Regions from separate parts of the Paenibacillus sp. NRS-1760 genome, predicted to be linked through region 2. Evidence: riboswitches for the same ligand, from Rfam matches in the RefSeq annotation. Region 2 holds a riboswitch; each other region holds the start of a gene.
What was found. Region 2 has a riboswitch for thiamine pyrophosphate ahead of thiC (phosphomethylpyrimidine synthase ThiC). Riboswitches for the same ligand answer to the same signal wherever they lie in the genome.
Positions count from the first base shown of each region.

Region 1: another riboswitch for thiamine pyrophosphate. It lies ahead of ACIFSR_RS03860 (ABC transporter substrate-binding protein); the one in region 2 lies ahead of thiC (phosphomethylpyrimidine synthase ThiC).
Region 3: another riboswitch for thiamine pyrophosphate. It lies ahead of ACIFSR_RS00880 (ABC transporter ATP-binding protein); the one in region 2 lies ahead of thiC (phosphomethylpyrimidine synthase ThiC).

Region 1 covers NZ_JBITPK010000006.1:296,236-304,178, reverse strand. Annotated here, with positions in the region: gene ACIFSR_RS03880 (spore germination protein) at 1-1,314, shown strand, start outside; gene ACIFSR_RS03875 (Ger(x)C family spore germination protein) at 1,333-2,541, shown strand; gene ACIFSR_RS03870 (GerAB/ArcD/ProY family transporter) at 2,558-3,640, shown strand; gene ACIFSR_RS03865 (glycosyltransferase) at 3,732-5,204, shown strand; TPP riboswitch at 5,341-5,453, shown strand; gene ACIFSR_RS03860 (ABC transporter substrate-binding protein) at 5,638-6,678, shown strand; gene ACIFSR_RS03855 (thiamine-binding protein) at 6,747-7,049, shown strand; gene ACIFSR_RS03850 (ABC transporter permease) at 7,039-7,812, shown strand; gene ACIFSR_RS03845 (TatD family hydrolase) at 7,815-7,943, shown strand, end outside.
Region 2 covers NZ_JBITPK010000026.1:9,457-17,399, reverse strand. Annotated here, with positions in the region: gene yfkAB (radical SAM/CxCxxxxC motif protein YfkAB) at 1-1,083, shown strand, start outside; gene ytvI (sporulation integral membrane protein YtvI) at 1,148-2,179, shown strand; gene ACIFSR_RS33375 (glycosyltransferase family 4 protein) at 2,263-3,420, shown strand; TPP riboswitch at 3,495-3,599, shown strand; gene thiC (phosphomethylpyrimidine synthase ThiC) at 3,912-5,675, shown strand; gene ACIFSR_RS33365 (ThiF family adenylyltransferase) at 5,668-6,735, shown strand; gene thiE (thiamine phosphate synthase) at 6,779-7,633, shown strand; gene ACIFSR_RS33355 (thiazole synthase) at 7,639-7,943, shown strand, end outside.
Region 3 covers NZ_JBITPK010000005.1:48,743-56,685, reverse strand. Annotated here, with positions in the region: gene ACIFSR_RS00890 (ABC transporter substrate-binding protein) at 1-542, opposite strand, end outside; gene ACIFSR_RS00885 (ABC transporter permease) at 539-1,315, opposite strand; gene ACIFSR_RS00880 (ABC transporter ATP-binding protein) at 1,296-2,072, opposite strand; TPP riboswitch at 2,160-2,262, opposite strand; gene ACIFSR_RS00875 (DUF1273 domain-containing protein) at 2,350-2,907, shown strand; gene ACIFSR_RS00870 (metalloregulator ArsR/SmtB family transcription factor) at 3,112-3,717, shown strand; gene ACIFSR_RS00865 (DUF6855 family protein) at 4,017-4,424, shown strand; gene ACIFSR_RS00860 (S66 family peptidase) at 4,602-5,627, shown strand; gene ACIFSR_RS00855 (pentapeptide repeat-containing protein) at 5,746-6,174, shown strand; gene ACIFSR_RS00850 (hypothetical protein) at 7,200-7,943, shown strand, end outside.

The sequences.
Region 1 (7,943 bases), on a different contig from region 2:
GCTCATGTGAAAGGAAGCAAGCTGCTGGAAGCGCTTCGCAGCTGCGTCGTTTCAATCGGCTCGGTGCAGAGTGTGAACACATTGGAGCATGCACTCCAATATATGACGGACGGATTATGTGTCATTATGGCGGATGGCAGCGCGGAAGCGCTGACGGCGGATGTGAATGGCGGCGAACAGCGCAGTGTTACGATTCCTCAGACTCAGACCGTGATTCGTGGTCCGCAGCATGCTTTTGTAGAAAGTATTCAAACGAACATCAGCTTGGTCAGGCGCATAATTCGTTCCTCTGACCTTCATGTTCAAGTGCACAAGATCGGTCAGCAAACGCATACGAACGTGGCTGTCCTGTATTTGCACGGAGTAGCAGATGAAGGGATCATTAAGGAGGTTTACCGCAGACTAGCGGCAATCGAAATAGATGGTGTGCTTGAGAGTGGATACGTGGAAGAATTTATTCAAGATGAGACGTTCACACTGTTTCCAACACTTTCAAATACAGAGAGGCCGGATGCGGTTGCAGCAGCGCTGCTTGAGGGAAGAGTAGCGGTTATGGTCGACGGCTCCCCAATTGCTTTAATGGCTCCGACTACTTTTTTTACATTTTTCCAATCGCCAGAGGATTATTATCAACGATATGATATTGCATCATTCGTACGTATCATTCGTTACGGTGCCTACGTCATATCGATTCTTCTGCCTGCCTTGTATATCGCAGTTACGACCTTTCACCAGGAGATGCTTCCGACAACGCTGCTTATTAGTCTAGCGGCGCAGCGAGAAGGCATTCCGTTTCCAGGTCTGGTTGAAGCCTTGATAATGGAGATTACATTCGAGGTGCTGCGAGAAGCCGGATTGCGAATGCCGCGGGCGATTGGGCCTGCCATATCCATCGTCGGCGCTCTCGTACTCGGCCAGTCGGCTGTTCAGGCGGGCATCGTATCGGCAGGTATGGTCATCATCGTATCCTTCACGGCCATTTCAAATTTTGTTATGCCGGAATTCAATATGGCGGCTACCTCTCGCATTATCCGGTTTCTCTTTATGATTATGGCGGGTATTTTTGGGTTTTTCGGCATTTTTATTTCCGTGATGTTAATGCTGATCCATTTGGTATCACTGCGCTCCTTCGGAGTGCCATATATGTCTCCGCTGGCACCCGGTCCCACAAAACAAGGGCCTTGGCGAGATGTTTTTATAAGGCTGCCATGGTGGGCGATTGTGCTTCGGCCTCTAGATTTGAATCTGCGCAATCCAAAGCGGCGGCCGAACGGAAAAAAACCGCCGACACAGCGTCATTCCGATAAGGCGTAATGAAAGGGGGGATCTGCCATGAAAAGATGGAGGCTGCTGCTGCCGATGCTCATTTGTATACTGGCAACCGGCTGTTGGAACCGCGTAGAGCTGAACGATATTGCGATTATTGCTGCTACCGGCCTTGACTGGAAGGATGGGAAATGGGTGGTGTCCTATCAAGTCGTCCTTCCGCAAGCCATCTCCACTCAGAGCGCGAGCACAAGCACAGCGGCGGTCCACGTTTTTTCAACGAAAGGTGAAAGCATTCGAAGCGCGGTCAGCAAGGCGAGTCAAGAGACGTCGCGCCGTCTCTACTTCTCACATACTCAAATTGTCATTATCGGTCAGGATGCTGCGCGAAAAGGGCTGGGACCACTCCTAGACACCTATTTGCGCAATCATGATTCCCGCGAGACGGTGAATGTTTTCTTGTCGAAGGGGAGCGCGCGCCGAATGATGGAGCAATTGATCCCGCTTGAGAAAATTCCAGGCGCAGCCATTCAACGCATGATCAATAATGAAGAAATGAACAGCTCTACCTTTCATCAAATGACCATTCATAAAATACTTCTGGATTTGCTTGGTACGACGCAGGCCACAGGCATACCAGGCTTAGTTGTGTCTGGTACGAATGAGAGTGTGGACAATGCTGGGCAACTCGCTTACACTAGTACACCCTCCAAGGTCAGATTATTTGATTTGGGTCTCATTTCAGGTGACAAGCTGGTAGGCTGGATCAGCAATGAAGAAAGCCAAGGCGTGATGTGGCTCGCAAATCATGTGAAAAAAACGACAGTTCCATTTGCATGCTCAGAGGATAAGAGCGAGCAAAAACTTTCATCTATTCGCATTACTCATGCGAGTACCAAGCTGACTCCCAGACATTCAAGCGGCAAATGGCTGATGGATGTAAGCGTAACTGCTACTGGAACGCTGATGGAGTACAATTGCGAGGGAGATCTCACGAATCCCAAACAAATAGTGAAGCTACAAAAACGGGTTGAGGACGAGATCGTTGCTATTATGCAAAAAGGGTGGGGCGCTGTTAGCAAGTACAAAACGGATGTAATCGGCTTTGGAAGTACCATTCGCAATAAATATCCAAAGCAGTGGGTAGAAACGGCTGCTAGCTGGTCAGAGGAATTTCCAAACATCGAATTAAAGCTAAAAGTAAAGGTGAATCTGAATTCAACAGGCATGAGCGGAAGCGGATTTAAGAAAGCGCAGGAGAAGGACGACTTATAAGTAGAAAGGAGACCCTATGCAGCAGATTGGTAAAAACCAGCTTTCTATTTTGATCATCGTTTTTTTAATCGGCAGCACCCCTTTGTTCGAGCTCGGCATAAAGGCGAAGCAGGATGCTTGGCTGGCGATGACGCTTGCTGCGATTGCTGGTCTGCTGCTTACCGTTATGTACGTCCAGGTGCAGAAGCGCTCCCCGAATTCGGAGCTTGCTGAGCTTTATGTTATACACTTCGGAAAATGGATCGGCGGCTTTGTAGGGATGCTTCACGCGTTATGGTTTGCTTATGAATCGATGCGCAACGTACGGGACGTCGGGGAGCTTACGATGACGGCGCTGCTCACCTTTACGCCGAAATGGATTGTTATGCTGCTTATTATTAGCACCGCGGCTTATGCCGTTAGTAAGGGCGTTGAAGTATTTGTCCGTGTCGTGCAGCTGCTGTTTCCGATCGCAGCACTTAGCTATACTTTTATAATTTTGCTCTTGTTTATTGCCAGATTGCCGAAAATCACGCATTTGCTGCCGATTTTGGAACATGGGATCGGGCCTGTCGTGAAGGCGGCCTTTCCGGATTTGTTATCATTTCCGTTTGGGCAAATGGTTATTTTTTTCGTTTTTTGGAAGCACGTCAGCGAGAAGAAAATGATCGGACGTGTCACTTACAAGGCTTATGTTGGCGTATCCCTATTTCTAATTCTAATGAATACAATTACGCTATGCGTATTGGGGCCAGAGCTGTCCTCGCTTACAGCACTGCCGCTGCTTGAGGTTGTGCAGTTAATTAGTCTGGCTAATATATTGGAACGGCTTGATGTGCTCGTAACACTGCTGCTTTTTATCGGTCTCTATGTAAAAATGACTGCGCTATACATGGCATCGGTATTCATGTTCAATATGATCACTGGTATTGCCTACCGATATTGTGTGCTGCCCATTGGTCTCATTATTTATGGGGCGTCGTTTATCGAACCAAATAATACCACCCATATTTGGATCGGACTCGATATTACGCTGAAGATTGCCCCTTTATTTCAAATCGTGCTGCCGCTGCTTATGCTTTTCGTCGGAATACGCAAGAAATACAAAAAGGCAGCATGATTGAAAGTTGCGCACAGTGCTCACCCAAGCGGATAGGCTGACATATTTTATAGGTAAGTAAGCCGTTTATACTTGCTTGAGGAGGATACGCGTGAGCGATGCCAATAGCTGCATGACAAGCATTATTCTCGTTACCTACAATAAGCTTGAATACACGAAGCAATGTGTGGAGAGTGTTCGGAGACATACGCAGAGAGGCAGCTATGAGCTGATTATTGTAGATAATGGTTCGACGGATGATACGGTAAAATGGGCTAAAAGCGAGAGCGATATCATCGTAATCGACAATGGCTGCAATGCTGGTTTTCCTAAGGGCTGCAACCAAGGAATGGCCGCGGCCTCGGGCGATCTTCTGCTGCTGCTAAATAACGATACAATCGTAACGCCAAGCTGGCTTGACGGTCTCAAGCGCTGCTTATTTAGTGATGAACGAATCGGGGCGGTCAGCCCCGTTACGAATTCGGCTTCCTACTGGACGACGATCCCGGTCACCTATACGACGATAGATGAAATGGAGCTGTTTGCTTCGGCACTGCATGCCAACCCTGACAGAACAAAATGGGAGGAGCGCGTGAAGCTGGTCGGCTACTGCCTTCTGCTGCGGAGAGAAGCATGGGAGAAAACGGGATCGCTCGACGAGATCTTCGGAATCGGCAATTTTGAAGATGATGATTATAGCCTGCGGCTCCGGCTGGCGGGATATAAGCTGATGCTGTGCGGCGATACGTTTATTCATCATTACGGGAGCATCTCCTTTAGCTCAGAGCCAGAACAATATGTACAAAACTTCAGAAAAAATGCTATTGTTTTTATGTCCAAATGGGGCTTTGACCCTGGTGATGCAACGTATATACGAATGGATTTAAGCACCGTAATTGAGCGGGAATCGTATGAGTACAGACGCGAGAATTGCTCGATTATGGAAATAGGTTGCGGTTGCGGAGCTACGATATTGCATATGAAAAAGCATTTCCCAACCGCAATATGGTACGGAGTTGAACGTAACGAGCTGGCGGCTAGAGTAGCAGAAGCTTCGGGAATTACCGTATTCCGCTCGAATGATCCGAAGGATTGGAGGCTGCCTGCTGAAGGTTTTGACGGCATCGTAATCGGAGATGCTCATGCATACGGGACACCGCAAGCAATGAAAAGTCTAGTTCGTCTTCTAAAGCCTGGCGGCTGGCTAGTCGGGTGTTTTGCCAATCGTTATTATTTCGACAATATTCGGCAATATTTAGATCCTGCTAATGCACAAGCACAGCATCAAGCGGCATCACAGTACTCAGCAGAACAAGTTAGCCAGCTTTATTTGCAGGCTGGTTTTACCTATGTGAAGATTACACGTGCGGATAATAAACCGCAGGAGCAGCTAGAATACATCCATCTGCTAGAGCGGCTAACGTCTGAAGAGATGTCAAAAGAGCTGACAGCTGCTTATTTGCTCGTATATGGACGCCTTGCTTCTGCAGTAGAGATCCAAGATACGGCAGACTTAGAAGGTTCGAAGGCTGCTGAAGAAGCAAAGGTTGAATGGCTGGATGAGCATGTTGATCTAGGGCAATGACAGCGGGTGCAGGAGCTGCACGTTCTGGCTGCCGCATAGTAAGAGGATGAGTATCGCGGCTTGATGATAATCATTTTCAAAAAAAACTAGCATTAAATGCGGGTTTTGCTATACAATGAATGGTATTGACGAAACCGAATATGTTCCGGGGAGCTGGTTAGGCCGGCTGAGAGGGGATTTTCTATACAATTCCGACCCGTTAAACCTGATCTGGATAATGCCAGCGTAGGGACAGAAGCTCTGTTTAGCAAGCAGGCGAGATCAAATTGATCAAGCATTTGCTGTATAAACAGCTGCACAGCCAATGATATGGCGTCCTCCGGATTAGGGGGACGCTTTTTTTTGTTGCGATTAGAATGATGCAGCCATGGAACCGGATACTACGAGGAGTCGTCGCCTATAAGAATCGAAGCATGGAGAGGGGAACAACATCATGAATCAGAAAAAAACAGGGCATTTGTCGTGGAAAATCGTGGCCGCGATGCTAGTGTTCGTATTGGCGCTGGCAGGCTGCGGCGGTGGCGCTGGGAACAAGGGCGAACAGCCGAAAGAGCAAGAGGGAACAGCGGACAAGCCGCTAGAGAAGGTGCAGGTTGTACTCGACTGGACACCAAATACGAATCATACCGGACTTTATGTAGCTAGAGATAAAGGTTTTTTTAAGGAGCAAGGCTTGGATGTTGAAATTATTCAACCAGGACAAAGCGGTGCCGATCAAATGGTCGCTTCGGGCAATGTGCAGTTTGGCGTAAGCTATCAGGAGTCAGTCACGATGGCGAGAATTGCCGGCGTGCCGCTCGTATCGATCGCCGCTGTCATTCAGCACAACACCTCAGGTTTTGCTTCTCCGCTTGCAAAGGGAATCGATTCACCTGAGAAATTTGAAGGAAAAACGTATGGCGGCTGGGGCGCTCCTGTTGAGGAGGCGGTCATTCAATCGCTTATGCAGGAGAAGGGTGCAGATGTGAGCAAAGTAAATATGATAAGCATCGGCGACGGCGACTTTTTTACAGCAGTGAAACGGGATATTGATTTTGCATGGATTTACTACGCATGGACTGGCGTGGAAGCAGAGCTGCGCGGCGAGAAGATCAATATGGTTTATTTAACAGACTACAGCGACAAACTGGATTATTATACGCCGGTAATCGTGACGAACGAAGATTTGATTAAGAATAAGCCGGAAACAGTCAAAGCGTTTACTGCTGCCGTATCCAAGGGCTACCAATACGCGATCAGCAATGCGGAGGATGCAGCAGAAATTTTAATAAAAGCAGAGCCGGATTTGAACGCAGAGCTTGTGCGCGCCAGCCAAAAATGGTTAAGCTCCAAATATCAAGATGACGCGCCGCGCTGGGGCGAACAGAAGTTAAGCGTATGGGAAAACTATGCGGCATGGATGTTTGAGCACAAGCTGCTGGAGAAGGAGCTTGAAGCGGAGAAGGCATTTACGAACGAATTTTTACCACAATAAGCTATTCGAACATATGGAGGGCGGGAAAGCCCACTCTCACTTACAACGATGAGAAAGAAGGAAATCAAATGGCAAACGCATTAGTAAGTATTCAAATATTACCGACAACGCCAGGCGGCGAAAGTGTTATTCCTTACGTGGATCGTGCAATTGAAATCATTAAAGCGGCAGGTGTTCCTTATCGTGTAGCACCGCTTGAAACGACGATGGAGGGTGAGCTGAGCCATCTGCTCAGCGTCGTGCAGTCGATGAGCGAGGCGATGGCGGAGATGGGCTGCCCGTCCGTTATTTCACAAATTAAAATTTACTACAATCCGGCAAACGGCGCTTCCATGGGCAGGCTGCTGGAGAAATATCCAGATGGGCAATAAGAAATCGATTTGGCCGAAAATTTGGAAGCCGGCAGCACTGCTGATCGTGCTGCTCGTCTGCTGGCAGGCAGCTGCATGGCTTGGATTATTTCAACAATGGGAGTTTCCATCACCAATTTCAATTGTACAAGAGGCCATCCAAATTTGGCCAAGGTTAATGATGCATACGGGAGCAACGGTGAAAATCATGCTGCTCGGCTTTGTGGGAGGATCGGCGGTGGGCTTCGTGCTCGCCGCTTTGCTGCATTTAATTCCTGGGGTTCGATCGGCAGTATACCCCTTGCTCGTGCTGTCGCAAAACGTTCCCATCATTGCGATCGCTCCAATTTTGACGATGCTGCTAGGTTATGGAATGCTGCCAAAGGTGCTGCTTGTGATCATGGTGTGTTTCTTCCCGATCACAGTTGCCATGCTGAGCGGCCTCATGAACACCGATGCGCAGCTTCGTAATTATTTGCAAATGATCGGCATTCGCAAATGGCAGTTGTTCTGGAGATTGGAGCTTCCTCATGCGATTGTTCATTTGTTTTCCGGCTTGAAAATTGCGGCCTCTTACAGCGTACTCAGTGCAGTTGTGGCCGAATGGATAGGCACGAACAAAGGACTTGGCGCATTTATGATCATCTCGTTCAAAGGCTTTATGCCTGATCGAGTGTTTGCAGCAGTTATCATTATTGTTGCGATCAGCTTGACGTTATTTGGGCTAATAACCTTAGCGGAGCGTCTTGTCATACGTTGGCGCCCTGAGAAAGAGGTGAGCTGACAGTGGTCAATCGTGCAGAGCATCATTCAGTGACGCTTCAAACGCAAAATATTCGAATGAAGTTTGGCAAAGGACAGATGAGCAAAGAAGTGCTTGGCGGGTTATCCATTTCAATAGCAGATGGGGAGTTC
Region 2 (7,943 bases):
AATGATCCGTGGGATCCCATTCGTTCGTTGCAGCAATATGGAAGACATCGCTTAACAAGCGTCGAAATGACCGTTTCCAACCTATGCAATATGCGATGCGAGCATTGCGCAGTTGGAGATACACTTGTAATGACAGAACCCTCCAAGCTGCCGCTTAAGCAGATGCTGGATCGACTGGATGAAGTAGAGCATCTCGAAACGATAAGCATTACAGGCGGGGAGCCATCCTTCTCCGACCGAACGGTTCGTGATTATATGGTGCCGTTGCTTCAATACGCCCGCAGCCGCGGCATTCGCTCCCAAATCAATTCGAACGTGACGCTGCCTTACAGCCGTTATGAGCAGCTAGCTCCTTATCTAGATGTCATGCACATTTCGTTTAACTACACGTCTCCGGAAGATTTTCACCAAATTGGATTTGCGAAAGCCAATCACCATGTATCGCTCGAAGCCGCGACCAAGCTTTATGAACGAATGATCGAAAACACGCGTCGCCTTAGCGAGACAGGTGTACTCGTTTCTGCGGAGTCTATGATCAATTACAAAACGTATAACAAAATTGATGAGATTCATCAGCTGATTGTGGATATGGGATGTCAGAGGCATGAGGTGCATCCGATGTATCCTAGCTCCTTTGCGAAGGATTTACCGGTTCTCTCACGCGAGCAAATGCTGGAAGCTATTGAACGCTTGCTGAAAGCGCGCGACCAATCCGTTTGGATGCTGTTCGGCACACTTCCCTTTTATCCATGCAGTGACAGCAAATCAGAACGTGAACTGCTGCGAAGATTAGCGAATGAGCCAAATGTAACGGTACGCAACGATCCTGACGGCCGCAATCGGCTGAACGTAAATTTGTTTACAGGCGATGTATTTGTAACCGACTTTTCTGATGTGCCCGCTTTTGGCAACATCGGTTCGTCCAAATTGGAGGATTTATTTGATAAATGGCTGGACCATTCCCTTGCGCAAAGTGTGAATTGTCACTGCCCGGTCGCTTCATGCTGCGGACCTAACCTCCTTGTTAAGGATATGTACTATAAAGATGTTAATTTCCATGAGCGCAGCGCAGTGCTGGATTAGTATGAAAGAGCTGGTTTAAGAGTGGCGTAAAGTGCATATAAAAGAATAGAGAGGAGGAGAAGCTGTGTCTATTAAGACAATCGTATTTATCGCTTTAGGGTTATTGCTGCTCTATCTGTTTTTTACGGTAGGTGCTCCTTTCTTGCTTGCGCTTGTTGTAGCTATTTTTCTTGAGCCGCTTAATCAGCTGTTTATGAAAAAATTCCGAATGAATCGGCTGGTGGCAGCTACAATATCAAGCAGCCTCTTTACGGTTATTCTGATCGGACTAATCGCGCTGCTTGGCGTGAAAGTGGTAGCCGAATTAATAGCCTTTTTCAAAAAAGTGCCCCAATACTTCGAAAATGCCAATGGGATGGTAGACGATCTCATGTTTCAGGCACAATCGTTATATCAAAACTTCCCTCCTGACGCCATTGAAACGTTAGAGAAATGGCTAATGGAGCTAACGAGTACATTAACGAAAATGGTAGGTACGTTATCGAACACCGTTATCGCTTTCGCTTCAAGCATCCCGGGCATGTTCATCTTCTTTATCGTTTTCTTGGTAGCGGTATACATGATGAGCTTTAGTCTAAATACGATGAAGGCAACGGTGCTTTCATTATTTGAAGAAAAATCGCAGCCACAGGTCAATGATGTGCTGAACAATCTCAAAAAGTCGATTTTTGGTTTCTTGCGTTCGCAGTTTATTTTGAGTGCACTCACCTACATCATTTCGTTGATCGGTTTGCTCATACTTAATGTCAAATATCCGCTTGCTATCGCGCTGCTTATTATCATTGTTGATATTATGCCGATTCTTGGAACAGGTTCTGTACTTGTGCCATGGGGAAGTTATTTGCTGCTGACGGGCAATGTTTTTGTAGGGGTAGGGCTAATTATTCTATTTCTAGTTATTACCGTATTCCGCCGCATCGTAGAGCCTAAAATTCTCGGAGATTCTGTAGGGATCGGCTCATTGTCAGCGCTTGTAAGTTTATATGTCGGCTTCAAGCTCGTCGGTGTTATCGGTGTATTCATCGGACCGCTTGTCGTGATCATCTATATGGCAGCTCGAAGAGCTGGACTGTTCCAAATGAAATTCAAGCTATAGCCTTGGAAAAGCCGTGCCAAAGCCGTTGCTAGATACGTATGATACTGCAAAAAAAGCAGATCATGCAGGAGGCATACGAATAGATGGCACCCATTAAAGTTGCAATTGTAACACCAGGCTCCTTCCCGATTCCTTCATCAGGGAGCAGCTCGGTTGAGCGAGTGGTAGAGAAATTTGCCCCGCTGCTTAAGCCTTACGCGGAACCTCGTATATTTGGAAGACTGAGCAAGCGATTGCCTCGTCAAGGACAATTTAACGGTGTTGTATGTGAACGGTTTGCAGCGGGCAATAAGCAGCGATATATTCAAGAGGTAGGGCGTGCGGTTCACCGTTTTTCTCCTCACGTCATCGACGTCGAGAATCGTCCCCAATTTGTTCTGACGATGAAGCGATTGAATCCAGGCAAACGAGTCTGGCTTTATTTGCATTCCTCCACCTTCATTTCACCCTCCTATATTTCTTCTGCAAACTTGCATAAGTGCTTGCAGGCAGCAGATAGAATCATCGTAAATAGCGAGTTTCTAAGGCGAATTGTAGTGTCGAAAGCGCCAGAGGTCGCTTCGAAGCTGCGAGTCATTTATCCTGGGGTAGATACGGGCAGGTTCCCTTCACAATATTCCTCCGAAGGAGCCGCTAAACGGGAGAGTTTAAGGCAAAAGAGAGGATTGAATGGTAAAAAAGTGGTGCTTTTTATGGGGAGGCTTATTCCGCTTAAGGGCGTTCATCATCTTCTCAATATCGTGCCGCAGCTTGCCAAAAGCCATCCGGAGCTCGTCGTTATCATCGTAGGGAGCCCATTTTATGGCTCGCATCGCAAAACGGCTTATGCTCGCAAGCTTGAACAGCTTGGACGCAAATGTCCGGGTCATGTTCGTTTTGTGCCCTACGTGCCGCATTCGGAAGTGCCCAGCTGGATGCTCGTTGCCGATGTAGCGGTCGTTCCATCTGGACAGAGGGAGGCATTTGGGCTCGTTAATGTCGAGGCGATGTCCTGCGGCGTTCCGGTAGTCGCAACACGTGCAGGCGGAATGAAAGAAATTATCCGTAATGGCGAAACGGGCTATTTGGTCAATCAGCTTCATATCGAGCGAGAGCTGCGAGAAAAGCTGCATCTGCTGCTTCGCGATAAACAGCTCAGGCAGAAGCTGGGGCGCCGCAGCCGCGAGCGTGTGGAGCAGACATTTACATGGCGTCACACCGCTGATCGATGGGTAAGGCTGCTGAAGGAAAGCGGACTGTAGCAGGCTGTGTTTTTCCGCGGTTTGGAAAATAGAGGGTTGACACCCTTCTTTACTAAACGGTATAGTCAAACAAGGAAATCCACTAGGGGCGCCGTAATGGCTGAGATAAAGCGAATCGCTTTGGTCCCTTTGAACCTGATCTGGGTTATGCCAGCGTAGGAAAGTGGGATTGTGCGTTTATGCTTTGCGCGTGAAAGCTCTGCCGGAATCTGCTGAAGCCTCAGCTTATGCGGCAAGACTTTATCTGCTTAAGGGGAACCCTTGCAAGATAACACTCGCATGACGACACTCTTCGACCGCTCCTTTGCTGGAGCGGTTTTTTTGTTTGGCGCCAGTGAATCGATAAAGCTTTGTGGCCGCCATGCACGCTCCAGCAATTGCAGCTCTTGTAGCAGCCTAGCTACTTGTATAGCAGCGGTGTTTTAAACTTTCTCATATGCTTGCGTATGCCTCCAGGAGGAATTCTATTATTCCATTAGGAGGTTTTTGTTATGTCTATTTTTTCTACTCCGCTTCCGGGCAGCCGCAAGGTGTACGTCGAGGGCTCAAAGGGAAACATCCGTGTTCCGATGAGAGAAATTGCACTTGAAGCTAGTACTGGCAGAAATGGTGAAGAGCTGCCGAATGAACCTGTAAGAGTTTATGATGCAAGCGGTCCTTATACCGATGAAACGTATGAGGCAGATGTTCGGCGTGGTTTGCCCGGTATTCGCAGCGAATGGATTTTGCAGCGTGGTGATGTAGAGCCCTATGAGGGCAGGGAAATCAAACCTGAGGATAATGGATTTATTTCGGCTGAAAAAGCAGAGCAGCGAGGCGCTGAACGATTCCCGGGGTTAACGAGGAAACCGCTTCGTGCCAAAACAGGGCAAAATGTTACGCAGCTTCATTACGCCCGCAAAGGGATCATTACTTCTGAGATGGAATACATCGCTATTCGCGAAGGGATGAGTGCAGAGTTTGTGCGCAGCGAAATCGCGGCCGGCCGTGCCATTATTCCAACGAACATCAACCATCCAGAAAGTGAGCCGATGATTATTGGGCGGCAGTTTCACGTTAAAATCAATGCTAATATCGGCAACTCTGCTGTAGCATCTTCGATTGAAGAGGAAGTGGAGAAGATGACTTGGGCGACGCGCTGGGGAGCCGATACGATTATGGATTTGTCCACGGGGAAAAACATCCATACGACGCGGGAGTGGATCGTGCGGAATTCACCAGTTCCAGTTGGCACAGTGCCCATTTATCAGGCGCTGGAGAAAGTGAACGGCAAAGCAGAAGACCTTTGCTGGGAAGTATTCCGCGATACGCTTATTGAACAAGCCGAGCAGGGCGTTGATTATTTTACGATTCATGCTGGTGTGCTGCTGCGCTATATACCACTCACGGCAAAGCGCGTTACGGGCATTGTCTCGCGAGGCGGATCAATTATGGCAGCTTGGTGCCTGGCACATCATAAGGAGAATTTCCTATATACGCATTTTGAAGACATTTGTGAAATTATGAAAGCATACGACGTATCATTCTCGCTCGGTGACGGCCTGAGACCCGGTTCTATAGCAGATGCCAATGACGCTGCTCAGTTTGCTGAGCTGGATACGCTTGGTGAGCTAACGAAGATTGCATGGAAACATGATGTACAAGTGATGATTGAAGGCCCTGGCCATGTGCCTATGCATTTGATCAAAGAAAATATGGATCGTCAGCTGGAAGTATGCGATGAAGCGCCTTTCTATACATTAGGACCGCTAACGACCGATATCGCGCCAGGCTATGATCATATTACTTCGGCAATTGGAGCTGCGATGATTGGATGGTTCGGCACGGCGATGCTTTGTTATGTAACACCGAAGGAGCACCTTGGGCTCCCGAATAAGGAGGATGTGAAGGAAGGCGTTATTACTTACAAAATCGCAGCGCATGCGGCTGACTTGGCGAAAGGGCACCAGGGAGCGAAGCTGCGTGATGATGCATTGTCCAAAGCGCGATTCGAGTTTCGTTGGCGTGATCAATTCCATCTGTCGCTTGATCCAGAGCGTGCGATGGCTTACCACGATGAGACGCTTCCGGCAGATGCAGCTAAATCTGCTCATTTCTGCTCCATGTGCGGGCCGAAATTTTGCAGCATGCGAATCACTAAAGATATAAGAGAGTATGCCGCGCAAAACGATATGGAAACAACGGAAGCCATTGAAGCGGGAATGAAGGAAAAATCAGATGCATTCAAGGCGGCAGGGAGCAAGATTTATGGTTGATTCTGTTCTTGATGCTTTTGCAGATCGTTATTCGAGGCAAACGAGATTTGCTTTGATTGGAGAGGCAGGCCAGCGGAAGCTGGCCGATGCCTCGGTGCTTATCGTCGGTGTAGGCGCATTAGGAGCTTCGCTTGCGCAGCATATGGTAAGAGCCGGTGTCGGGGAAGTTAGGCTGGTAGACAGGGATTTTGTTGAGCCGAGCAACTTGCAGCGCCAAATGCTTTTTGACGAGGCGGACGCGCTGGCTGTGATGCCCAAAGCAGTGGCAGCTGCCAGTCGGCTTCGCCAAATTAACAGCAGTGTAAACATTATGGCGACAGTAGCGGATGTGAATGCACAGAACATCGGGTTTCTAGCCGGAGGCGTTCATCTCGTCCTTGATGGGACGGATAATGCAGCGACAAGGCTGCTGGTCAGCGACCAATGCTTTAGTCAGCGAATCCCATTTGTTTATGGCGGTGTGGCTGGGGCGCAGGGCATGCAGGCAACATTAGTTCCTGGAGATACATCTTGCTTGCGCTGCTTAATCGGAGCAGATGATATGGAGCAGGAGGCAGATACTTGCGATACGGTGGGCGTACTCGCTCCAGCGGTGGAATGGATTGCATCTATACAAGCAGCTGAGGCGATAAAATGGCTCACTGGCAATGAATCGGCGCTGCGTAAAACGTGGTTGAGCATTGATTTATGGTCATTTCGAATGCGGGAATCGGAGCTGCCGACGTTCAGGGCCGAGTGTCCATACTGTGGCCAAACGGCTGTTGGAGCAATAGACGACAAGCGTTGTTTTGAAGCTGATAGAGCAGAAGACAATCAAATAAGCTCTACCGTATTATGCGGTAGGGATACGGTGCAGGTGACGTTAGGCAAGCCGTTTGATTTAAAAGAGGTAGAGCAAGCTTTGAGAGCGCTTGGCTGCACGCTCACCGTGAATCGGTATTTAGTGAAAGCGATGATCTCAAGCGGAGAGCAGCTGATTCTCTTCCCAGATGGACGGGTGCTTGTGCAAGGCACAGCGGATGCGGAGAATGCAATTAATCTCGTTAAAACGTTTTTATGAAATGGAAACAAATGATTTGTTTGATGAAAGGTTGTGTTTGAGAATGAGTAGACAAGGCTGGCGGAACTTCAAGCTCTACGCCATTACAGCGAAATCTAATCACCCTGGCAGATCAGTCGTTGAAGTGATGGAGCAGGCGCTGATTGGCGGAGCTCAAATGGTTCAGCTTCGCAACAAAACAGGGACGAGGGATGAGGTGCTTGAAGAGGCCAAAGCCCTTCGAATACTAACGCGAAAATATGAAGTGCCTCTTATCATTAATGATTATCCTGATCTTGTTCTTGAGACGGATGCTGACGGTGTTCATTTAGGTCAGGATGATATGCCAATTGCCAAAGCAAGAGAATGGCTTGGAGTTGACCGCATAATTGGCATATCCACGCATAACCTGCAGCAAGCGCTGGCTGCTGAACAGGAGGGAGCCGATTATATCGGCGTTGGGCCAGTGTACCCTACCGAAACAAAGCCGGGCCGTACGGCTGTTACTACGAGTTATGTCAAGGAAGCAGCGCATCATATTTCCATACCGTTCGTGGCTATTGGCGGCATCACACTTGATAATGTTGATGCCGTGCTAGCGTCAGGGGCAACACGGATATGCGCAGTTTCAGCCATTGTTGGCCATAATGATCCGGCTGGTGTTTGTCAGGCTTTCTTAAAGAAAATTGATGCACACCGTTCTGAATATGTTCATCCATTTAAGACAGTGAAGATAAATGGCCGTGAGGAGCAGACTAGCGCTAAAACAGTGGAAGAACTGGTCATCCAGCTTGGACAACAACATAAAAAGCTCATTATTGAGCTTAACGGTATGATCGTACAACGTGCAAGGTGGGCTGAAACTGAATTACTTGGCGGAAGTTCCATCGAACTTGTACATTTTGTCGGAGGGGGCTGAACATTTTGGGAAATTGGAATCATGAAGATGTCCTTCTTATTGGAGGCCATGCGCTGCGGTCGCGCTTTTTGTTCGGTACGGGGCGATTTCCAAGTCCTGCTGTACTGCAGCAGGCGCTTGAAGCGTCGGGTTCGGAGGTTATTACGTTCGCGGTTAGAAGGGTTAATCTAGAGAGTGTAGAGGATGATTCGGTACTTCAACACTTTGAAGATAGACAAATGCAATATTTGCCGAATACATCTGGTGCGAGAACAGCGGAGGAGGCTGTTCGAATTGCGCGTCTGGCGAGAGAAGCTGGGCTTGGCAACTG
Region 3 (7,943 bases), on a different contig from region 2:
TCAATCATTTCCACATTTTGCGGGTCACCGCCGTCATGCTTAATCATGGTGCGCATCATTGCTTCATACAGAGGGATGGAGGAGAAGCCTACCTTTTTACCAACAAGGTCCTTTGGTGATTTGGCGTTTCCGCCTTCTGGTACCATTAGATGATTAAGCGGATGCCTGACGATTGCAGCAATGGATTTAACAGGTATATCCTCGCCGCGAGCCATCAGTACCTGTGGCTGGTAGCTGAGCGCCAAATCAACCTTGCCGGCAGCCACTAGCTTCAACGCATCATTTGTATCCGCGGGCATTTGAATGTTAACCTCTAAACCATGCTTCGCAAAATAACCGTTTGTTTGAGCCGCATAGAGGAAGGAATGCACCGCATTTGGATACCAGTCGAGCATTATGCTAATAGTCTGAGGATTTTGTTTTGTCGAAGTGTCCTCGGGCTTGTTTTCAGTTGGGGCAGCGTTGCTGCTGCACCCATTAAGCACGAGCAGCAGAGAAGCAAGCATTGGAATTATCCATTTCATTTTTGCTTTGATGATCATGTATTGAACCTCTTTCTCTTTAGTATTGATTTCTCCAATAGGACAATGGCAGCAAATAATAAGATGCCAATGAGGGATAGCAGAAAAACGGATGCAAACATGGAATCAGCGTTCAAATTGCTGGACATTCGGCGGCTATAGTAGCCTAGGCCTTCACTGCCTCCAAGCCATTCACCGATGGTGGCGCCGACAACGCAATAAACGATCGATAACTTAAGTCCTGAGAAGAAGGACGGTAGGGCGATGGGGACTTGTATTTTTCGGAAAATACCCCAGCGAGTTGCTCCCATTGTCAGCAGCAGCTCTTCATATTCGCTACCGCTTTTCTTAAGACCGTCATAGGTGCTCACAACGATAGGGAAAAAAGCAGTCAAAAAAACAACAGCGACCTTGCTCCAAATCGTATAGCCAAACCACATAATGAAAATTGGCGACAGAGCGATAAGCGGGATGGTCTGACTGATGACGACAAACGGGTACAGCGCCTTCTCCAGTATTCGGAAAGTGTACATGCCTGCTGCGAGCGTAGTCCCAATAATAATCGACAATAGAAAACCGAGGGACACTTCTTTAAGCGTAGCCAGCAGATGTTTGCCAAGCAGCAGATGGCCATCTTCGATTAATGCCTGAGCTATTGAGCTAGGTGACGGCAGTATGTAGGGTGGAACCAATCCGAGCTGTGCGACCGCTTGCCAAACGAGCAGTAAGCTAAAGAGCAGCAGTATAAATAGTCCGTAATGGCTCAGCCACTGGTTAATTAGAGGTTTGCGCATGCAGTCTTCGCTCCAAATCTTGCCGCAGCTTGATGAAGTCGGGTTCATAATTTTGCTCATAGTGTCTTGGTCTCGGCAAAGGAACGACTATTTCCTGTATCCCTTGCGCTTCGCTAGCAGCACCTGGCAACAAATAAATGCGGTCGCTCAGCAATATCGCTTCCTCAAGATCATGTGTGATAAAGAGTACTGTTATTCCAAGATCGCTCCACAGCTCGAGCAGCCACTTATGCATGCCGCGTTTGGTCATGGCATCAAGCGCGCCAAACGGTTCGTCCAGCAGCAGCAGCTCTTGTCCGGTTACTAGCGTGCGCAGAAAAGCTGCCCGCTGTCGCATGCCGCCTGACAACTCGTCAGGGTAAGCTTGTTCATAGCCTGCCAGTCCGAAGCGAGCAAGCAGCTCTATGATTTGGATCGTGGTATAATGGGGATTGCTGCGTGCCAGCTCAAGTGGAAGCAGACAATTGCCGAGTATTGTTCTCCATGGCAGAAGAAGATCCTTTTGCGGCATATAAGCAATTTTGCCGAGACGATTGGGGGCAGGCTTGCCATGCAGCCTAATTTCACCTAGGCTAGGCTGAAGCAATCCGGCCATGAGCTTAAAGAGAGTGCTTTTGCCTGAGCCGCTAGCACCGATGATAGAGACAAACTCACCTGAGTAGGCTTGAAGCGAAAGATTAGACAGTATAGATGTTTCAGCAAGCTTGTCGTAGGTGTAGCTTACTTGGTGAAGTGAGATTATAGCTGTAATACGCATCCCTCCGTAAACAAATAAAGACCCACCCATTTCCGAGGGGAAATGAGCGGGTCTAACGATCACACAAGGCTTGCGCGCATGGATGAATGCTTTGCTGCTCCACTTCCCTCCGCTGGAATGATCCAGATCAGGTTCCAAGGGTCCGGAGCAGTTGCTCCATCTCAGCCGGTAGGCTCCCCTAGTGAAATAAATAGGTTTATATGCAATTTGTATTTTTTCTACTATAGCATACACTGGATAGATGTAAACCATAATTATCCGAAAAGGCGTTGGACAAATGAAAAATTTACTCGTAACGGGCTACCGAGCGCATGAACTTAATATTTTTAGCCAGAAGCATGAGGGCATTGTTTATATAAAAAAAGCGCTGACAGGCAAGCTGGTTCCGCTTATAGAAGATGGGCTTGAGTGGGTGATTACCCCGGGTCAATATGGCGTGGATTTGTGGGCGTGCGAGGTCGTGATTGCGCTGAAGGAAATTTATCCTCATTTGAGACTTTCAATTATTTCGGCATACAGCAATCCGGAAGAGAAATGGAAGGATGATAAAAAGGAGTTTTATCAGCAGGTTTTAAAAGGGGTCGATTATTACGCTTCGGTCAGCAACCAGCCGTATAATGGCATTTGGCAGTTTACGGCTAGGGACGAGCTGCTGTTTCGGAAAACGGACGGTATTCTGCTCGTTTATGATGAGGATGCAGGCGAGGGCAGCCCCAAGTTTTTTAAAGAAAAAGCGTTAAAGAAACAGCAGGCAGAGGGCTATGGTTATTTCAGCATAAGCTCGGAGGATATTCAGAGCATTGCGGATGACGACAACCTGTATTCGGAAAATTAACGATGCATGGTAGTTGAGTAAGGGGAGTTTATTTCATGCTGGCAGGCAGAGACCTGTCAGTTTTTTTTATGCGCCAAGCTTACTGTTTGTATTTTCAAGATTATTGTGTTTGACAAATAATAGGTGGCGTATTATTATCTTATTAGATAAATATCTAATTAGACATTAGTTAAATTTGTTTGGTGGAGGAAGAGGTGGCGAACGGTGCAATTAGATAAGGTGGTAGCCTATCATAAGGCATTATCCGATTCGACGAGAATTAAATTGTTGATTATGCTGGCTGAAGGTGAGCTTAATGGACAGGTGCTCGCAGAGAAATTAGGCGTGACTCCTGCTACGATTACGCATCATGCGACCAAATTAAGAGAGGCCAGCTTAATTAATGAACGCAGAGAGAAAAACACGATTTATTTTTCGTTGAACCATTATTTTATTAAGAGCAACGCTAATGCGGCGGCGGAGCTCATTTATCGGAATGCAGGTACAGAGAAGGGAGTGGACAACATGGAGGATAGCAATAAGAAACTGAAGGATTCAGTCATCCGCAACTTTTTTACAGCTGAGGGTAAGCTGAAGCATATGCCGGCTCAGCATAAGAAAAAATTGATCGTGCTTCAGCATATGGTTTCTCATTTGACGAGAGGGAAACAGTATACAGAGAAGGAAATTAACGAATTTATCAAAGGTTATCATGACGACTTCGCAACCATTCGCAGAGAGTTCATTATGCATCAGTTGATGTTTAGAGAAAATGATATATACGAATTGAATCCGCAAGAAATATGGGCGAAGTGGGAGATTCTTTCGTAAGCGGAAGTTGTTTATGATAATAACGGACATCAGATGCCTTATTTGCTTTATTTCTCTCTTATTGGCCGTAGTTGCGGACATGAAGGCCGTTATTTGGCTCTAATCGTTATAAAAGGCTGCGATTTCTGCCAAATAACGGACTCTATGTCCGTTAGAAGTAAAACTGAACTCATCGAGCGGCTGCTGTGCTACTGCGTCATAAAGGAAAAGTAATTTTTTTATCGAATGTAGTAGCATCTGAAGGATATCTGAAAGATAAAGTACATAATAAGAGTGGATTACAAAAGGAGCGAATACATATGGCGTTGGCAGAAGGTACAAAAGAAAACCCATGGAAATTAAAAACACCCCCTCAGACATCTGAATATGAAATTTATAAGGATGAAAAAGATGGTAAAGAAATTTTAGTATGCACAGTTGGGAAGACGGTCTTGCATTATGATTTCCGCTGCATTGATGACTTAAGCGCGATGCTCAAACAACATGGTGACTGGATTGAGCTTGGCAGCGCCGATGAGCAGAAGCCTGCTAAAGAGGGCACTATTGAAGCATGGGGACGCTCGTCTGAAAACCCGATTGGCGGCTGGTATGGATTGAAAAAAGGGTTGCGCGGCAGATTCGGAATGTATCTTCCACCATTGATGGAGAAGCTGGGGCTTGCAGAAGTAGAGCATAATCCAAGGAATAATCGGATGAAGTCTATTTAATCTCAGTGGAGTGAAAACTCGAAAAAGGATGAGGAATCTACAATCCTATTGTATGTGAGTATTGAGTTCGAGTGATTGGCTGCCGTAATGGCAGCTTTTTTTTATTGTAAGAGTGATTGAGAACTTACAAATATTTGTATATATTTATTTAAAAAGAATGATTAGGAGGGTTATTCCTTGACATCCTTACATTTGAAACCCGATAAACTAAAACCCGGAGATACCATTGGAATTGTTTCACCATCCTCGCCTGTTGCTTTTTATTGCCCTAACAGATTGAATCGTGGAATAGCTGCTTTAGAAAATATGGGATTTAAAGTAATTACAGGACAGCATAGCAGGAAGAGAACAGGTCACACGGCTGGCAGCCTAAATAATCGTTTGGAAGATTTTCATCATATGATTCGTGACCCTGATGTAAAAGCAATTATCGCTACAATCGGGGGATACAATTCACATCAACTGCTTGAAGAATTAGATTATTCGCTCATTAGCAGCCATCCAAAAATTATAATGGGGTATAGTGATATCACTGCACTTTTAGCAGGCATACATGCGAAAACAAATCTAATTACATTTATGGGACCTGCTATTATGCCGCAATTTGGAGAATTTGGTGGACTTATTGATTTTACATACCATTCCTTTGTGAGAACATTAATGAAAGATACACCAATAGGAATGATTGACTCCAGCGATCATTGGACAGAGGAACATTTAAGCTGGGACATTGACGATTCACGCCCTAGAGCGACGATACCTAATACGGGCATGAAGATTTTAAAGCCGGGGCATGCGAGAGGACCAATTCTAGCTGCGAATATGGGTACACTTCTGCTGCTGGCAGGTACGCCCTATTTACCAAGCTTCGAGGGCAAAATTTTGTGTCTGGAAGAAGACGAGAGTGAGCAGCCAAGTACAATTGATAGATATGTTACACAATTTCGCCAGATGGGTATCTTTGATCAAATTTCCGGTCTCATTATTGGAAGATTCCAATCGATTGTAGGATTTAATGAAGATGATTCATTGCAAGAGCTGCTGCAGAATGCAACGAGAGGATACGATTTTCCGATCATATGTGATGCGGATTTTGGTCACACGGACCCCATGATTGTACTTCCAAATGGTGTTGAGGCTAGTTTGCAAGCTAATGAGGAACGAGGGATACTTTTTTCGATTGAAGAATCCGCCGTGCAGTAATAAAATCTACTATATGTCATTTATTTCAATACATGAAATTGTGAATATTATTTTGGACAGATATCAGCAGCTGATTTAAACTAGAATAGAATTCAAACGTTAATTTGGAGGGGAAAATATGAAATTAGAAAATCAAAAAGAGATCCTGACAATCGTTAATTCAGATGTTACAGCTTCCAGCTTCAAAAATGTTTGTGCGGAGCAGGTCACGCTTAACTGTTGTAACCTTAGCGGTATGAATATGAATGATGTGAATTTAACGGGATTGCATATCTCAGATGCTAATTTGAGTGAGTTTGTCATTGACGGTGCACAGTGGGGCGGAGCCCATTTTCGCAACATTGGATTCGGCAATCCAAGTCAGCCTGATGTTGAATTCAACAGAACACCTGTGCAATTAACTAATTGTAATTTACATCAAAGCGTATTTACGGATTGCAATTTGAAGAATGCTAAATTGGACAACTGCGATATTTCTGGTTTAACTATAAACGGAATTGATATCGAAAGTTTAATTAAACAGTTTGAATCTATGGAGAAAAAATAGGAATATAGAAATTTTATTCAGCGAGGCACGATCACTTAAAGCCGTAAAAAGTTCGCCAACTAGGCAGCCTTTTGCGGTTTTTTTAGAATCAATGGGGTGAGTTTTTTTATTAGGAGTTGTTCGCGATTTTAGAGGTGTCAGTAACGGACATAGGATACGTTATGGCTGTGAAAAGGAGCATAAATATAACTTTTGAAGCTGAATAAGGTCCTCTATGTCCGTTAGTTCGCAAAAAAGGGTGGAAATGTGGCAAATAGAGTACCTGATGTCCGTTAACAAAGCAACATTGTTCTAAATTGTCACGTCTCAATGGTATCTGATCGCAAAATAGGAGGAGAGCAGCTATTCGAAACCATATTTTAACTGCTTTGCCGATTCATTTGTTGGCATGGGCTATGATTCTTTCGGCAATGTTATTTGATCCATTTCGTTGGTTTTTAAACCCCATCGTTAATAACACTCCAGCATTTTTAACTGTTTCAAGATGGTTGGCTCAATCATTATTCATAACGGGCCTAATTGGCTTTTCCATATATAAGTTAAGAACGAGCCCCCAGCTGACAAGAAAAGATTTGAATGTAGTTTCCGTACATGTTTTATTTTCTATTGTTCATATTGCTGTCGTTAGTGCAGGTATTTTTATTGCGGTAGGCTTTGAAGATTTATAGTGAATTTTTATCTTACATAAGCAAATGGATGCTGCGAATTAAATGTATTTCTATATGAAGGCTGCCGAAGGGCAGTCTTTTTGTATTGTTAGGTCGGCCTGATTGAGCAGTGAAATTGAAGAAATTGGTCATATGGACGAAGTTGATAAGGCAGTTCTTGAGTGGTGCAAGGTTATCTCTGCTAAAGGTAAAAACGAATGAAATATTGTATGACAAAATAACGATGACATCCGAGCAAAGAAAAACTTAATAAATAAAATATATTTATTGACACTTTCATTTTTTAGCTGGTATACTATGGAACATTACTCATACCCGATTAAAAACATCGGAATTAGAAACATGGAGGCAATGTTCATGAAAAACACAAAAGCATCATACACAAAACTGCTAGTAGCACTCCTCTTATCTTTCTCTGTTATCTTTACACAATCAGCAGCCTTTGCGGCTCCGTCTGAAGCAGCGGCACTAAAGGAAGATGGCGCAGCACAGTATAAGCAGTTTTTGAAAGAAAAATTTAATGTCAGCCTCTCCAGCAAAGTGACGAAGGGTGAATTCATTGAAGCAGTAGCTGATATTCTTGGTTACGAGCCATCAGGCAAAGAGGTCACTTTCTCCGATGTAAAGTCAGATAACAAGCTTTATCCTGCAGCGGCGGCTTTGTATGAGAAAGGCATTTTGTCTGGCCCGGCCATTCAAGGCGATCAAGTACTTACAAGCGCTGTAGCGGTTTCCATTGCGGTAAGAGCAGCAGATTTGAAGGAGCTTGCTTATACATACCCGGCTGTTAAAGTAAACAAAGTACTAACGAAGCTGAACGTTAAAAGCAGCGCGCTTGGCACAAAAGGTGCGCAAGAAGTTGCAGCAGCAGTAGATACAGGCTTGCTGCCAGCTGAATTTTACACAGGCTTCAAACCAAAAAATGCAGCAAGCGATCAATTGATCCACACATTGCTTGGTAAAGTGCTTATTACAAAAGGTCTTTACAAAAAGTATATCGGTTATGTTAACGACAACGATATTTTCCAAAAGCTAAGCAGCGCTTACGAAACTTCTGATATTATCGATGCGCCTAAGCTGCAAAAGCTGGTAAATACTGCT